DNA from 2 places in the Mesorhizobium sp. M0496 genome. Region 2 is predicted to be linked to the other one. Evidence: predicted binding sites of a transcription regulator. Region 2 holds the regulator's gene; the other holds the start of a gene.
What was found. The regulator LexA, encoded in region 2, represses DNA repair genes until DNA is damaged. The targets are predictions, from matches to a motif close to TGTTCNNNNTGTGTTCNG.
Positions count from the first base shown of each region.

Region 1: NKI73_RS30560 (YifB family Mg chelatase-like AAA ATPase) is a predicted target of LexA. The motif match lies at 3,109-3,126, and genes of this name have one in related genera.

Region 1 covers NZ_JAMYRC010000059.1:18,444-23,736, forward strand. Annotated here, with positions in the region: gene NKI73_RS30545 (putative bifunctional diguanylate cyclase/phosphodiesterase) at 1-892, opposite strand, end outside; gene gshB (glutathione synthase) at 1,231-2,172, shown strand; gene NKI73_RS30555 (NAD(P)H-dependent oxidoreductase) at 2,383-2,973, shown strand; gene NKI73_RS30560 (YifB family Mg chelatase-like AAA ATPase) at 3,218-4,750, shown strand; gene NKI73_RS30565 (malate synthase G) at 4,956-5,293, opposite strand, start outside.
Region 2 covers NZ_JAMYRC010000003.1:55,056-60,348, forward strand. Annotated here, with positions in the region: gene NKI73_RS05130 (AMP-binding protein) at 1-53, shown strand, start outside; gene kynA (tryptophan 2,3-dioxygenase) at 50-886, shown strand; gene kynU (kynureninase) at 970-2,217, shown strand; gene lexA (transcriptional repressor LexA) at 2,663-3,415, shown strand; gene NKI73_RS05150 (ComEC/Rec2 family competence protein) at 3,409-5,293, opposite strand, start outside.

The DNA of each region.
Region 1 (5,293 bases), on a different contig from region 2:
TCGCCAGTATGTGCAGGCCGGTGTTCTGGTCGACGAGCTGCGAGGGTGACAGGTTGAACGACAGGAACAGGTCCTTCGGCCAGCTCCGGGCCGCCTCTGTCGCCTTGCGCAGCACCAACTGCGACAGCGGGCCAATGATGCCGCGCTCCTCGGCGATGGGAATGAAGACGGTTGGCGGCACCGACCCGAGATCGCGATCGGTCCACCGCGCCAGCGTCTCGAAGCCGACGGTGCGGCGCGTGTTGAGGTCGACGATGGGCTGGAAATGCGGCTCCACCTCGCCGGCCGAGACCGCCCGGCGCAGTGCCTGTTCGATGCGGGTGACGCGCTTGGCCGCCTCTTCCATCTCGCGGGTGTAGACGACGACGCGGCCACGGCCGGAACGCTTGGCGTGGTAGAGTGCCGTCTCTGCCTTGTTGATGAGGATCTCGGTGGTTTCGTCGCCCGAAGAAAACAGCGAGCAGCCGACCGAAGCCGAAAGCCTGGCAGTGCGTTCGCCGACATCGTAGGGCGCCGACAGTATCTCGATCAGCATGCGCGACTTTTCGGCCGCCGCTTCCTCGCTGAACACCATCGGATAGAGAAAGGCGAATTCGTCGGCGCCGATGCGGCAGACCGTGGAGTAGCCATCCATCGAGGCGCGCAGCCGCATCGCGACCTGGATCAAGATATCGTCACCGGCCTTGTGTCCGAACAGGTCGTTGATCGGCTTGAAGCCGTCGAGGTCGAGGATGCCGACGGTAAAGGGTGCGGGATCGTCGGCACGGTCGCTTATCAGGCGATCGACCTTGTCGAAGAACCGGCGATGGTTGCCAAGCCCGGTCAACGGATCTGTGAATGCCAGATCCGTGCTCTCCCTGTTTGCCTGACCGGTGCCAAACGAAGTTTGCATCGGTGTCCCTGTTTTGTGACGTCGGAATTTATTTCGAGACTGGCAGCAAACCCTTTAGGAAACGTATCGCGAAATAGATTTTTCACGGGTAAAGCGCATGACCTTCGGGAAGGTCGAGACGGGTGCGTCAAACCTTTGTTTTCACGCACATCTTCAGTCGTTTCCCGCCGTTGGATGAAGCGGCGCCTCGCCTTGTCTCCAGATGGCTGGCGAGATCGGGGGCCGGCCTGGCTTTGCGGCTTGCTTATGCCAATCTTCAAAAGGTCGCGATTGGCAGACGCATAGTGAGCCTGTACAGGCAAGACAGTCGCCCCATCCGAGTCCGCCGGAGACCCGCCATGAAGCTGAAAATCGCCGTCCAGATGGACCATATCTCCACCGTGTCGATCGTCGGCGACACCTCGTTCGCGCTGTCGCTGGAAGCGCAGCGGCGCGGCCATCAACTGTTCCATTACACGCCCGAGCGGCTGTCGCTGCTCGACGGCAAGGTGTTTGCCCGCATCGAGGAAATGCAGGTGCGCGACGAGAAGGGCAGCCACTATTCGCTGGGCGAGAAGGTGCGCACCGATTTGTCGGAGATGGACGTCGTCCTGCTGCGCCAGGATCCGCCCTTCGACATGAACTACATCACCACCACGCACATCCTCGAGCGCATCCATCCCGGGACGTTGGTGGTCAACGACCCGGCCTGGGTGCGCAACAGCCCGGAAAAGATCTTCGTCACCGAGTTTCCCGACCTGATGCCGGACACGCTGATCACCAAGGATCCGCTGGAAGTTGCCGCCTTCCGCAAGGAGTTCGGCGACATCATCATCAAGCCGCTGTACGGCAACGGCGGCGCCGGCATCTTCCATCTGCTGGAGGGCGACCGCAACCTTGCCTCGCTGCTCGAAATGTTCGGCCAGATGTTCCGTGAACCCTATATCGTGCAGCGCTATCTCAAGGACGTGCGCAAGGGCGACAAGCGCATCATCCTGATCGACGGCGAGCCGGTCGGCGCCATCAACCGGGTGCCGGCCGAACACGATTCCCGCTCCAACATGCATGTCGGCGGCCGCGCCGAAAAAACCGAGCTGACGGAACGCGAACGCGAGATCTGCGCCCGCATCGGGCCCTCGCTGAAAGAGCGCGGCTTCATCCTGGTCGGTATCGACGTGATCGGCGACTACATGACCGAGATCAACGTGACCTCGCCGACCGGCGTGCGCGAAGTCCAGCGCTTCGGCGGCGCCGACATCGCCAGCCTGTTCTGGGAAGCGGTCGAGGGGAAGCGGAAGTAAGCCGGTTTCATTTTGTCTTAACCATGTTCCGCTTTTGCAACCGGGAGCAACCTGACCGCGACCGGGGCGGTTGCATGTTCCTGCAGTGTTCTTGTTTTGACCAGGCGATTGGCAAAAGGCTTTTCCTTTCCCCGCCGCTGACCTGCTGTTCCTTGTTGGTTGCGTGACCGCTAATATGTGTGTGTAGTCCGAAGCCTGAAGGCCCACGCCATGAAAATTAATGTCGTCTACGCGCATCCATTAGCCGACAGCTACCAGGCATCGCTCCACAAACGGGTCGTTCAGACCCTCAAGGCCAGGGGTGACGAGGTCGTTGATTTCGATCTCCATCAAATGAAGTTCGATCCTGTGATGCATGCCGAAGAAAGACGCGGCCACTTCGATCCTGCTCAAGCACCCGGCGATTTGCAGATTTACATCGATGCGTTGAGATGGGCGGAAGCTTGCGTTTTCTGCTTTCCCACATGGTGGTCGGGCATGCCTGCAATCCTGAAGGGCTATTTCGATCGAGTTTGGCGACCAGGGGTGGCTTACGAATTGCCGGCAGACGGTGGCACGATCAAGCCGGCGCTATTGAACATCCGGCGGATCGGCGTTGTTACCACATGCGGCTCGCCATGGTGGTATACCGAACTCTACATGCAAAACCCGGGGAGGAAAGTTCTGCTGCGAGGCCTCAAGACTATGTGCGGCCGCAACGTGACGCACCTTTATCTGACGAAATATTCTGTCGAGAGCATTTCTTATGACAAAAGGGAAATGTTCGCCCGCAAGGCGGAGCGCCTGTTTGACAAATTCTAGCCATCCATGCCCGGGTATCTCATCCTTGATGCGAGCGAGCCTTTGACAAAGCGGGCGCTCGAGCTTCCGATCGAGCCCAACTTATGAACGTGCGTCCTTGCCGGCAGCATTCTTCACCGTTGTGAGGCGGCCATATGTTCTCGTAATGTTCTTGCCTAACTCTGAAATCTGTGGTTGTCTCCCTTGACTTCGCTCACACCCTGGTCGCCAGGGCATGGGCGAACACCTATCCGGGGGCATAAAAATGGTGGCGCGGGTTCGCACGGTCGCTTTCCAGGGCATCGAGGCCGTGCCGGTCGACGTGCAGGTGATGATCGCGCCCGGCAAGGTCAACATGCACATCGTCGGCCTGGCCGACAAGGCAGTGGCGGAAAGCCGCGAGCGGGTGCAGGCGGCGCTGCATGCGTCGGGCCTGTCGATGCCGTCGAAGAAGGTCACGGTCAATCTGGCACCCGCCGACCTGCCCAAGGAAGGCAGCCACTACGATCTGCCGATCGCGCTTGGCCTGATGGCGGCATTGGGCGCCATTCCGGGCGACATGCTGGCCGGCTATGTCGTGCTCGGCGAATTGTCGCTCGACGGCACGATCGCCGCGGTCGCCGGCGCCCTGCCGGCAGCGATCGGGGCCAATGCCGAAGGCAAGGGCCTGATCTGCCCGTTCGCCTGCGGGCCGGAAGCGGCCTGGGCCGGCAAGGATATCGACATTCTGGCGCCGCGCAGCCTGATCGCCATCGCCAATCATTTTCGCGGCACGCAGGTGCTGTCACGGCCGGAAGCCGGCATCCACGCCGCGGCGCGCGACCTGCCCGATCTCGCCGACATCAAGGGCCAGGAGACCGCCAAGCGGGCGCTGGAGGTTGCGGCGGCCGGTGGCCATAATCTGCTGATGATCGGGCCACCCGGCTCGGGCAAATCGATGCTGGCGCAGCGGCTGCCGTCGATCCTGCCGCCGCTGGCGCCGAAGGAATTGCTGGAGGTCTCGATGATCGCCTCGGTGGCGGGAGAGCTCGGCGAAGGCAAGCTGACCGACCGGCGGCCGTTCCGCGCGCCGCACCATTCGGCTTCGATGGCGGCGATGGTCGGCGGTGGCATACGCGCACGGCCGGGCGAAGTGTCGTTGGCCCATCATGGCGTGCTGTTTCTCGACGAGTTTCCCGAATTCACGCCGCAGACGCTCGATGCGCTGCGCCAGCCGCTGGAGACCGGCGACTGCATGATCGCGCGCGCCAACCATCGCGTCACCTATCCGGCGCGCATCCAGCTGGTGGCGGCGATGAACCCGTGTCGCTGCGGCATGGCCGGTGAGCCCGGCTATCGCTGCCTGCGCGGCGAGCGTTGCCGCACCGACTACCAGGCGCGTATCTCAGGTCCGCTGCTCGACCGCATCGATCTCAGGATCGAAGTGCCGGCGGTCTCGGCAAGCGATCTGATCCGGCCCGACCGGGCGGAGAAAAGTGCCGATGTGGCGCTGCGCGTGGCGCGCGCCCGCGCCATCCAGCGCGAGCGCTTCGAACGTCTCGGCGCCACCCGCGCCACCACCAACGCGCATTGCTCGCCCTCGGTCATCGAGGAGATCGCCATGCCCGACGCCGCCGGCCTGTCGCTGCTCAAGGACGCCAGCGAAAAGCTCGCCTTTTCGGCCCGCGCCTACCACCGGGTGCTGAAGGTCGCGAGAACACTGGCCGATCTCGACGCCAGCGAAACCGTCGGCCGCATCCATCTGGCCGAAGCGATTTCCTATCGCATGAGTTCGGAACGGATGGCGCAGGCGGCTTAGACCCCCTTGAGGGGAGGGTGGCCGCGGAGCAGTCGGGTGAGGTCGCCGAAGAATGCTCGGCCTTTGTTGAAACCGAGTGTGATCAAAAAGGGCGCAGGCATGCCCCTCGAGGGCATGTGGTCTGAAGGGCGTCGGCGCGCTTCACGCCCGACCCTTCACGGCCCTTCGGGCCATCCTCCCTCAAGGGGGAAGGGAACGCCGGCGCTTAGGCCTTTTCTTGCGCCTTCAGTTCCAGCCGCCGCGCGTGCAGCACCGGCTCGGTGTAGCCGTTGGGCTGGTTGCCGCCCTTGAACACCAGGTCGCAGGCCGCCTGGAAGGCGATCGAGTTGTCGAAGTCGGGCGCCATCGGGCGGTAGAGCGGATCGCCGACATTCTGCCGGTCGACGATGGTCGCCATGCGCTGCAAGGCATCCATCACCTGAATGCGCGAGCAGACGTCGTGGCGCAGCCAGTTTGCGATGTGCTGCGAGGAGATGCGCAGCGTGGCGCGGTCTTCCATCAGGCCGACATCGTTGATGTCTGGCACTTTCGAACAGCCGACGC
Region 2 (5,293 bases):
CCCAGACCGGCAAGATCCAGCGCTTCCGGCTGCGCACGGAGAAAATCAATTGAGCGAGCCCTACGATCCGGCGTCCGAAGGCGCACAGATGTCGTTCAAGGAGCGCATGTCCTACAGCGACTATCTGCACCTGGAGAAAGTGCTGGAGGCCCAGACGCCGCTGTCGTCGGCGCATGACGAGATGCTGTTCATCATCCAGCACCAGACCTCTGAACTCTGGATGAAGCTCGCTCTGCACGAGATCGGCGCGGCGATCCGTTCCATCCGCGCCGATCGGCTCGAGCCGAGCTTCAAGATGCTGTCGCGCGTTGCCCGCATCTTCGAGCAGCTGAACAACGCCTGGGATGTGCTGCGGACGATGACGCCCAGCGAATACACCGAGTTCCGCGACGCGCTCGGCCAGTCTTCGGGTTTCCAGTCCTGGCAGTATCGTGCCATCGAATTCATGGCCGGCAACCGCAACCTCGCCATGCTCGGGCCGCACAAGCATCGGCCGGATCTCAGCGGGAAGCTGGAGGCAATCCTGGCCGAACCATCGCTCTACGACGAAGCGCTGCTGCTTTTGGCGCGCAACGGATTCGACATCGGTGCCGACGCCAGGCGCACGGACTGGCGTGAGACACGAACCGAGAATGAAGAGGTCCTGGTCGCCTGGCAGACCATCTACCGCGACCCGCAGCGCTACTGGATGTTCTACGAACTGGCCGAGAAGCTGGTCGACTTCGAGGATTATTTCCGCCGCTGGCGCTTCAACCACGTCACCACGGTCGAGCGCATCATCGGCCTGAAACGCGGCACCGGCGGCACGTCGGGTGCATCGTACCTCAAGAAGATGCTTGAGGTCGTGCTGTTTCCGGAGCTGTGGACGGTCCGCACCCGGCTCTGACATCATCGAAATGAGAACAGGCATACCGAGGGGACGCGCTTGTGGCGGAAAACCCTTCGCGAACAACCGAGGATTGACTGACCATGGGTGGAATTCCTGATCTCGCTGCGATCGAAGCGATGGATGCCACGGATCCGCTGCGCGCCATGCGCGATCGTTTCATTCTGCCGGAGGGGGTGATCTATCTCGACGGCAATTCTCTCGGGGCAGCGTCGCATGCCGTTTTCGGCGAGCTGCAGCAGGCGGCTACCAAGGAATGGGCCCAGGATCTCATCCGGGCCTGGAATACGGCCGGATGGTTCGAGATGCCGATCGAACTCGGCGATCAGCTTGGACGCCTGATCGGAGCCGCGGCCGGCCAGACCGTCGTCTGCGATACGACGTCGACCAACATCTACAAGGTGTTGCATGCGGCGATGGAGATGCGGCCCGGCCGGTTGGCCATCGTCGCCGAGGGCGACAGTTTTCCGACCGACCTGTACATCGCCGAAGGCGTGGCCTCGACCCGGGATGGCGCCTTGCTGCGTCTCGCGGGCGTCGACGCACCAACCATTGAAGAACTGATCGACGAAAGCGTCGCGGTGGTACTGGTCAACCACGTCAATTACAAATCGGGTGAACTGCGCGACATGGCGGCGCTGACGCGCAAGGCTCATGCGGCCGGAGCGCTGATCGTCTGGGATCTCTGCCACACCGCGGGCGCTCTGCCGGTCGAGCTCGACCGCGCAAATGCCGATTTCGCTGTCGGCTGCACCTACAAGTACCTCAACGGGGGGCCGGGCGCGCCGGCCTTCATCTATGCCGCCCAGCGCCACCATGGCGAGATCAGCCAGCCACTCAGCGGCTGGTGGGGGCATGCACGGCCCTTTGCCTTCGAACGGGGTTATGTGGCCGGCACCGGCATCCGCCGCTTTCTGTGCGGCACGCAGCCGGTCCTATCGATGCGGGCGCTCAAAGGTGCGCTTGCCATCTGGAACGACGTCGACATGGCGGAATTGCGAAAGAAAAGCGTCGCGCTGACCGAACTGTTCATCCAGCTCGTCGAAGCGAAGTGCGGCGCCTATGGTCTCACGCTGGAGAGCACCCGCGACGCGACCAGGCGCGGCAGCCAGGTGTCGTTCCTTCACGATCATGGCTATCAAATCATGCGGGCGCTGATCGAGCGGGGGGTGATCGGTGACTTCCGCGCGCCATCGACCATCCGTTTCGGCTTCACGCCACTCTATGTCGGCTACAAGGATGTGTGGCTGGCGGTTGAGGTGCTGGAAGACATTCTGCGCACGGGTGCATGGAAGGACCAGCGTTTCGCCGTCAAGGAGGCCGTTACCTGACGCAGCCGTCCCGACGACTGTTGTCGCGCCCTTGCCTATTGGCGGGATGACGGAGGGACGAATTTCCAGCGCACGAATCCGGTCGCCGCTGGTGGACAGCACTGGCATCACCAAATTAACCAAGGTTGGCATTTTGGCTTCGTTTCGTTCACGGCAGACGAATGCACAGAAGGCTGGGAATACCCCGTCGCGGATCCATGGGCAGCTCATGCCAAGCTTGGGCCAGGGATGGGCGGGCAGCCCATTAACCATAACAATTTCAATGCCGGCAAGCGCATTGTGACGGGATGCAGTCGTCGGCGAGGCCCGGCAGCGAGCTGCCAATAATTTCGATCCCCTTAATAAATTCATTAAACTTTAAACAGTTGCGGAACACAACTGGAACAGATAGTGTTTGTTCTGGGTTTGTTTTCTGATTCTGGTTTTAGGTACCCTGGGGGCCGCCATGCTGACACGCAAGCAACACGAACTGCTGATGTTCATCCATGAACGCCTGAAGGAAAGCGGCATTCCGCCATCCTTCGACGAGATGAAGGAGGCGCTCGACCTTGCCTCCAAATCCGGAATTCATCGGTTGATCACGGCTCTGGAAGAGCGCGGCTTCATTCGCCGACTGCCCAACCGGGCACGCGCGCTGGAAGTGCTGCGGTTGCCGGACTCGATCGCGCCCGGCCTCAACGCGGCGAAAAAGTTCTCGCCAAGCGTCATCCAGGGCAGTCTTGGTCAGACTAGTCTCGGTCAGGGCGGCGTTGGCCGACAGATCAAGCCGGCGTCTTCGCGGATGCCTTCGGCCGGCAATGACGACGACGTGGTCTCCGCCGTGTCGATCCCGGTGATGGGTCGTATCGCCGCCGGTGTGCCGATCGATGCCATCCAGCACCAGACGCATTCGATCTCGGTGCCGCCGGACATGATCATGGGCGGCGAGCACTATGCCCTGGAGGTCAAGGGTGACTCGATGATCGAGGCCGGCATCTTCGACGGCGATACCGTCATCATCCGCAATGCCGATACGGCCAGCCCCGGCGAGATCATCGTGGCGCTGGTGGATGAAGAGGAAGCGACGCTGAAGCGGTTCCGCCGCAAGGGCGCCTCGATTGCTCTCGAAGCCGCCAATCCGGCCTATGAAACCCGGATTTTCGGACCCGACAGGGTCAAGGTGCAAGGCAAGCTCGTCGGTTTGATCCGCCGCTACTGAGGCGGCTGCGGTTTAGCCGCTGGCTTCTCGGGTCTCTGGAAGGGCGGCAGTCCCCTCGCCTCACGCGAGAATTTGCGTTGTACATGCCAGGGCCGATATGGCCTGTCCACGGCGAAGCTGATTGTCGCTGGCGTGGTCGCCGATTGGCGATCGAAGAAGACGGCAGCACTGCCTTTGCGAGCCAGTTGCCGTTTGGTGATGACGAGAACCAGTGGGTTGTGACAGGCGTCATAGGCCGTCGCGTCATTGATGACGATCAGGTCGGCGAAACCACAGGCTTTCCAGGTGTCCTTTCGATCCTCGACATAGGCAATGAATGCACCGGACGGATGCCTGGCGAGACAAACGCCTGATGTGCAATAGAACGGCGCTCCCGGCGGCATTTCAGCGGCATCCCTGACGTCGAATTGGCCATCGCCTTCGTTGAACACCTCCGGCATGACGATGGTTTCGGATGTCAGCGCGCGTTTCCAGTTGTCGACGGTGAATTCGTTCGGGCGCGCGCGGCTGACGGCAAGTTCGCCACCGCCGATCGGCAACGCAACCAGCCTTGCGTCCTCCGAGATCAGCACGTCGGGTGTGCGCGTATCCGAGACGGTCAGCAGGCCGGCAAGCGCGAAGGGAAGAGCCGCGAGCCGCAGCCATGTCGTCGCCATCGTCGCGATGACCAGGGCAATCGCCACCAGCAGGACAGACTGCTGAGAAATCAGTCCGACCGCATCGACAGGCGAACGCTCGGAGATCCAGCCCGATATGGCGATCATCAGCGTAAGTCCCTTGCCCATCAGGTAGAGGGCCGGCCAGTCCAACCCAAACGGCATCAGCAACGCGCTGGCGACGGCCAGAAACATGACGACTGTCACGATGGGCATGATGGCCAGATTGGCGAACAGGCTGAGCGGCGACACACGCTGAAAATGCCAAATGGCAAACAGCGCCGTGGCGCCGCCGGCGATGATGGAAGTCATGGAAAGGCCGCCCGCCGCCAGCAGGAATTTTCGCGTCAGGAAACTGGGCAGCGATCGCTTTGGCGGCGGTGGTCTCGCCTTTCCTGCACGATGATCCGCCCAGCCGGCGTAGGCGCCGACGAGTGCGGCGGTCGCGGCGAAGGACATCTGGAAACTCGGGCCGACCACCTCGTGCGGCGACACCACAATGACGGCGATCGCCGAGATCGCCAGATTGCGCATCGTCAGCGCCGCTCGATCGAACAGCACTGCAATCAGCATCACCGCCAGCATGATGAAACTGCGCTCGGCGGCAACGACGACCCCGGAAATGATGAGATAGGCGGCGATCGAGAAAAGTGCGGCGGCGGCGGCGTATTTCTTGACCGGGCGACGCGCGGAAAAATCCGGAAACAGGGCGAAGGCGCCGCGCAGCAAACCCATGATGGTGCCGGCGACCAACGCCATGTGCAGTCCGGAAATAGAGATGATGTGGTAAATGCCGGTGCGCCGCATCGCTTCGTTGATTTCATCGGGGATGCCGGCGCGAACGCCGACGATCAGCGCCGCGGCGATCTCGCCTTCGGCGCCACCGACGCTGCCCCTGATGTGATCGGCAATGGCTTCACGGGCTTTTTCGATCCCCGAGGAAAGGCGGGCTGCCAGCGGCATATAGTCGTCGGTGACGACGAGTTTTGGATTGCCGAGAAAGAACCCGCTGCCGCCGATGCCGGCAAAATAGCTGTCGAAGGAGAAGTCGTAGCTGTCCGGCCGCACCGGCCCGGTCGGCGGCAACAGCCTGGCATATCCAGTGATCAGGGAGCCGGCGGTCATGTCCGCCGGGATCTTTCGTGTCGAAAGCCGCACCCTCTCCGGCGCATAGCGCAGTTTCGGCCTTGCAGTCGACGTCACGTCGATGGTCAGCCGGATG